DNA from 2 places in the Longicatena sp. 210702-DFI.1.196 genome. Region 2 is predicted to be linked to the other one. Evidence: riboswitches for the same ligand, from Rfam matches in the RefSeq annotation. Region 2 holds a riboswitch; the other holds the start of a gene.
The links. A riboswitch is a leader RNA that binds a small molecule or an ion and turns the genes downstream of it on or off. The one in region 2 is predicted to bind ZMP and ZTP.
Positions count from the first base shown of each region.

Region 1: it holds a riboswitch for ZMP and ZTP, as region 2 does, so the genes downstream of both, pflB (formate C-acetyltransferase) here and LI241_RS07010 (phosphoribosylaminoimidazolecarboxamide formyltransferase) in region 2, are expected to answer to the same signal.

Region 1 is NZ_JAJCPX010000008.1:44,582-48,020, reverse strand. Features, by position in the region: gene pflB (formate C-acetyltransferase) at 1-2,128, opposite strand, end outside; ZMP/ZTP riboswitch at 2,256-2,337, opposite strand; gene LI241_RS05460 (short-chain dehydrogenase) at 2,659-2,928, opposite strand; gene LI241_RS05455 (hypothetical protein) at 3,276-3,439, opposite strand, start outside.
Region 2 is NZ_JAJCPX010000012.1:15,800-19,238, forward strand. Features, by position in the region: gene LI241_RS07005 (extracellular solute-binding protein) at 1-1,871, shown strand, start outside; ZMP/ZTP riboswitch at 2,018-2,097, shown strand; gene LI241_RS07010 (phosphoribosylaminoimidazolecarboxamide formyltransferase) at 2,150-3,322, shown strand.

The sequences.
Region 1 (3,439 bases), on a different contig from region 2:
CCATAGCATCCTTTAATTTTTCAATACCGAACACATTCACATTCAGATGATGTGCTCCCTGATCAAAGTAGCCATCTAAGACATTTACCAGATTGTCGATACGTTCTTTTTCATCATGACCTAAGGCATTTGGGTTGATTGTCTGGGTATTACTGATACCATCCAATGCATATTCATATGGCAGTTTTGCCACAGAGTTTAAAGATGCCAATAAGCCATTCTGTTCTGCACCATAAGCAGGGTTAGCACCTGGAGATAATGGTTCTCCGGCTTTTCTTCCATCTGGTAATGCACCGGTCGCTTTACCATATACGACATTAGAAGTAATTGTCAGGATAGAAGTTGTTGGTTCTGAATTACGATATGTGTGACGTTTTTCGATTTTTTCCATAAACGTCTTTAACAGCCATACAGCGATTTCATCTGCACGCTCATCATCATTACCATAACGAGGGAAATCTCCTTCGATCTCATAATCGACAACTAAGCCATCTTCATCACGAACCGTTTTTACTTTCGCATATTTGATAGCACTTAAAGAGTCTACAACATGCGAGAAACCGGCGATACCTGTCGCAAAGGTACGACGTACATCGGTATCGATCAATGCCATTTGGCTTGCTTCATAGTAATATTTATCATGCATATACTGAATCAGATTCAGGATGTTGACATAAAGATCTGCCAGCCATTCCATCATATTGTCATATTTATGCATAACTTCATCATAATCTAAGTATTCACTGGTAATACCGCGATATTCTGGCCCTACCTGTGTTTTTGTCTTTTCATCAACACCACCATTGATTGCATACAATAAACATTTTGCTAAGTTTGCACGCGCACCAAAGAACTGCATTTCCTTACCTGTCTGCGTAGCAGATACACAGCAGCATACAGCATAGTCATCGCCCCAAACCGGACGCATAACATCATCATTTTCATACTGCACAGAGCTTGTATCAATGGAAATCTTTGCAGAATAATCCTTGAAGCTTTGTGGCAGCTTGCTGGAATATAAAACCGTTAAGTTTGGTTCCGGTGCAGGTCCCATGTTTTCCAAGGTATGTAAGAAACGGAAATCAGATTTTGTGACCATGTGACGGCCATCCATACCCAAACCGGCTAAATCTAAGGTAGCCCATACTGGGTCACCGGAGAACAGCTGATTGTAGCTAGGAATACGCGCAAATTTTACCATACGGAATTTCATTGTCATATGATCGATTAATTCCTGTGCTTCTGTTTCTATTAAGATACCTTTGGCCATATCACGTTCAATATAAATATCTAAGAAAGTAGATACACGACCAACGCTCATCGCAGCTCCATTTTGCGTTTTAATGGCAGCCAAGTATCCAAAATACAGCCACTGTACAGCTTCTTTGGCATTTGTTGCAGGACCACTGATATCATAGCCATAGCTTGCAGCCATTTCTTTCATGCCCTTTAAAGCTTTGATCTGTTCTGCCAATTCTTCACGCTGACGAATAATATCATCGCTCATGGTTCCACAGCCACAGTTTGCTTTATCCTTTTGTTTCATGGCAATCAGATAATCAATACCATACAATGCCACACGACGATAATCACCGACGATACGACCACGTCCATAAGTATCCGGTAAGCCGGTTACAATCTTATTACGACGTGCCAAACGCATCTCTGGTGTATAGCAATCAAAGACAGCATCATTGTGTGTCTTATGATATTCATGGAAAATCTCATGTAATTTTTCACTTGGCTCATAGCCATAAGTCGTACATGCCTCTTCACTCATCTTGATTCCGCCATAAGGCATAAAGGCACGTTTTAAAGGTTTATCTGTCTGCAAACCGACAACCTTTTCTAAATCTTTTAATTCGTTTGATATATATCCTGGGCCATAGGATGTCAAGGAAGAAACAATCTCTGTTTCCATATCCAGAACGCCGCCTTTGGCACGTTCTTCTTTTTGTAATTTCTGTAATTCGCCCCATAGCTTGTTTGTAGCTTCGGTTGGTTCTGCTAAGAAAGACTCATCACCATCATAAGGTTTATAGTTGTTCTGGATGAAATCTCTGACATTGACTTCTTCTTTCCAGATACGTCCTTCAAAGCCTTCCCATTCTTTGCGTTCTATGCTCATTTCACATACCTCCTTATTACCGTTTCATTATACGGATTTTTACGTGGATTTGCAATTGAAACGATAGGCTTTTATCGCTTTTGTTGCTATCCCAAAAATAAGAAAAAGAGCCTATACACATCCTGGACTCTTTCGCCCAGACGGTCGGCCCTGCTTTACCATTATACTCCATGTGGTCAATTCCACTTCCGTCAGTCATATAACTGTCTACACTTTATCATGTTCTTTTTGTGCCGTCAAGATATTACATATGTTTTTTTATCATAGAAAGGATGTTTGTTTGCGTTAAACATCATGTGACACCTTTCAACATGTTTTTGCTTCTACTACCAGCCTGTCAGACAACCCATGCTGAATCATTCATATTTGATTCTTTCATAAGAAATTTAATCTTTTCTCGTTAAGTTATCTTTACAAAAAGATTACTATTTTAATGAATTTTTCCCTTTCTGCTAAAATGAAAAAAGATCAGAAAACCATAGGTAATGTCGTCTGATCTCTTCATGATTTGGTAACGGAAACACTGTTTATTAATGAATATAAATAAATTGTCGTGCAATATCATCTGTACGTAATGCATCCATTGTTTTGCATAATTCATAATAAGGTTCATTATCCAAGGATATCATTACACAATCACTGCCACAAGCATAAACCTTTTCAGCTAATCGTAAGGCAGGATCAAACTTCTGATACAATAAGATCATTTCGGCACCATGTCTTGCCAGAATGCGTGTCATGCGCTGTCCCAATGTACTATCCGCATGCGATATGACAACCGTCAATCCTTGTTTCTTCATGAATGCCACCTCCTTCATCAGCAATTCGCCATCATGATGGTTTTCTGCTTCACAGTTTACCTTTTTCTAAAAGAAAAAAGCAAGCGGCTTCACGAAAAATTAAGAAATTCATGACAATTCTCATGGATATCCGTCAATACTATACAACAATGTCAACCGTACCATCTTCATTGTATGTAAACCCTAAAGAAATTATGTTGGTTATAGGATAGCGCAGATAATTATACACTGCTATGTTTTATCCATACCCTTATCCTATCCCTTATTGAAACAACCTATAACACAACATAGCGCATATGAGAATAGTAATCGGCAACTGTTCATGAAAGCAAAGCGTAGTTTTGTTTTCACCTTTGCGCCTTCATCGTCTTTTGTTGTATCCTATTTGTAAGCTTTTGATATACAAAAAGGCATGTACATAGAAACAAGAAGAAGGCAAACACCGCCATGATATAGTTTTTTCTTTCATAAAACAAATAGCTAAAACCACCAAGGGCAAAGGGCGCAAAGA
Region 2 (3,439 bases):
GCTTGATACTCGGACTCATTTTGGTATTTTTCTATTTTCCGATTTTATATATGCTGGTATTTTCCTTTAATGGCAGTCGTTCGCTTACCAGCTTTGATGGCTTTTCTTTGCAATGGTATGAGAAAATGTTCTCTGACCGCAATATGATGGAGGCTATTTACTATACATTGATCACTGCTGTGATTGCGACATTCATCTCTACGATCGTCGGTACGATTACGGCAATTGGTTTATCAAAATCCAAACGCATCGTTCGTGAGGTTGTACAGCAGATTAATGATCTTCCGATTATGAATCCAGAAATTGTTACGGCGGTAGGCTTAATGCTATTTTATGTTTCCATGCATATGGAAAAAGGCTTTTTGACGATGTTATTGGCACATATCGCTTTTTGTACACCTTATGTCATTTTATCCGTCATGCCAAAGCTGAGAAGTCTTGATCCTAATCTGGCAGAGGCTGCCATGGATCTTGGTGCAACACCAGCCAAAGCCATGTGGAAGGTCATTGTCCCTCAAATCATGCCGGGGATTGTTTCCGGTGCTTTAATAGCCTTTACCATGTCCTTTGATGACTTCATCATTTCCTACTTTGTCACAGGCAATGGGGTAAAGAATATATCAACCCTTGTATGGACGATGAGCAAACGTATCAATCCTAGCATCAATTCTTTATCTACCCTAATTGTTATAATGATTACCATTACATTGCTGTTTGTAAATTTAGTACCAATGGTGAAAGAAAAACGTCAAAAACAGGGAAGACCAATTTCTAATAAAGTTTTTGGTATCATCGCTGTATGCTTTACATTAGTCATTGGTTCGGTGTTAGTTGCTTTAAAAGGCGGTGTTGGTTCTTCTTCACCAGAAGATGCCATTGCTAAGTATGGCAGCGATACCTTAAAGGTATATAATTGGGGGGAATATTTAGATCCTGAAGTCAATGCGGCATTTGAAAAGAAATTTGGTGTAAAAATCGTTTATGATACCTTTGATTCAAATGAATTAATGTATACGAAGCTGCAAAGCGGTGAATCTTATGATGTATTAGTACCAAGTGATTACATGATTGAACGTCTGATTCAGGAGAAACAGCTGCAGCCTTTAGATAAATCTATGATTCCTAATCTGAGTAATCTAGCAAAAGGTGTCAAAGGCTTGCAATATGATCCAGATAATACTTACAGTGCGCCATATTTCTGGGGAACGGTTGGTATTGTCTATAATAAGCAGAAAGTTCATAAGACTGATTTGGAAAAAGAAGGCTTCAATATTTTCCATAATACGAAATATAAAGGTCATATCTATATGTATGACTCAGAACGTGATTCCTTTATGATGGCATTAAAAGCCTTAGGCTATTCCATGAATACAAGTGATAAAAAAGAGTTGAAAGATGCTTATGATTGGTTGGTCAAAGCAGTCGATATCATGGATCCGGAAATTGTGACGGATGAAGTTATTGATGCAATGATCAATGGCAATAAAGATATGGCATTAGTGTATAGTGGAGATGCTGCATATATCTTAAGTGAAAATGAAGATATGGACTATTATATGCCAAAGGAAGGAACGAACTTGTGGAGTGATGCCATGGTCATTCCTAAGAATGCTAAAAATCCAAAACTGGCAAATGATTATATCAATTTCCTTTTAGATTATGAAGCAAGTATGAAAAACACACTGTTTGTCGGTTATGCATCCAGCAATGAAGAGGTTTTAGATGAGGCAAGCAGTGAAGGTGGAGAATTTGATGGCAATCATGCATATCTGCCTCGTGTGGGTTATGCGAAAGATGAAATCTTTGAATATAATGCCGATGTGAAGAAAATTATTTCTGATTATTGGACAAAGGTAAAGATTGCAAAATAAAAGAGTTGTGAAATAGGCTTGCTTTATGCGCTATCCGATAGCCGTAATGCTTTAAAACATTATTGTTTATATAGGTGGCACAGGATACACAGATTGTTTGAATAAGCTAAAAAGATTGACGAATTTCTTATTGCATGATAAAGTTTTCATAGTTATATGACTGACGGAAGTGGAATGGACCACAGGGAGTATAATGTTAGATAAGCCGACCGTCTGGGCGTTTGTTGACGTCTGGAAGTGTCGGCTTTTTTCAATTCTTAACGGAAGGGAGTATTATAATGAAAGAAATGGAATTAAAGTATGGTTGTAATCCCAATCAGAAACCTGCTCGTATCTTCATGAAGGAAGGGGAACTTCCTATCACAATATTAAATGGAAATCCTGGATACATCAATTTGTTAGATGCTTTTAACAGCTGGCAATTGGTAAAGGAGTTAAAAGAAGCTACAGGATTGCCAAGTGCGGCTAGCTTTAAACATGTATCACCAGCCGGAGCTGCTGTCTATGTGGCGTTAAACGATGTTGAAAAGCAGATGTATTTTGTGGATGATGTGGAGTTAACACCAATGGCAAGTGCATACATTCGTGCCAGAGGCAGTGACCGTATGTCAAGCTATGGGGATTTTGCGGCTTTAAGTGATGAATGTGACGCTGCTTGTGCAAAGTATTTATCAAAAGAAGTCAGTGATGGTGTTATAGCACCTTCCTTTTCCAAAGAAGCATTAGCAATCTTAAAGAAAAAGAAAAAAGGGAAGTATGTTGTGATTCAGATGGATCCATCTTATGTGCCAGAAGTTATTGAACAAAAGGATGTTTTTGGTATTACTTTTGAACAAGGGCGAAACAATATTAAAATTAGTGATGCTTTATTTACAGAAATTCCTACCCAAAACAAAACGTTGAGCGCTGAGCAAAAACGTGATTTATTAGTAGCTTTGATTACATTAAAATATACACAATCTAATTCCGTATGTTATGTAAAAAATGGTCAGGCTGTGGGAATAGGAGCCGGTCAGCAATCCCGTGTGCATTGTACCCGCTTAGCAGGTAATAAGGCAGATAATTGGTATCTTCGTCAGCATGAAAAAGTATTGACCTTGCCATTTAAAGATGGCATTCGCAGAGCTGATCGTGATAATGCGATTGATGTTTATATTTCTGATGATTATGAAGATTTATTGAATGATGGCATGTGGCAAGAGATGTTTATGGCGAAACCAGAACCCTTTACAAAAGAAGAGAAAAAAGCATGGTTAGCAACCTTACAAAATGTTGCGTTAGGTTCTGATGCGTTCTTCCCATTTGGTGATAACATTGAGCGTGCGCATAAGAGTGGTGTCTCTTGTATCGCACAGGCGGGTGGCTCTATTCGTGATGATCATGTGATTATGACTTGCGATAAATATAATATCGCCATGTGTATGACACATGTGCGTCTGTTCCATCATTAAGTCATTAACCTCAAATAGGCATATGAGCTTATTTGAGGTTTTTTCTTTATATAAATGACACTGATTATGCAATTTTTGTATAAATGCTTGAGGTTGTAATCAAATAGGCTTATATTA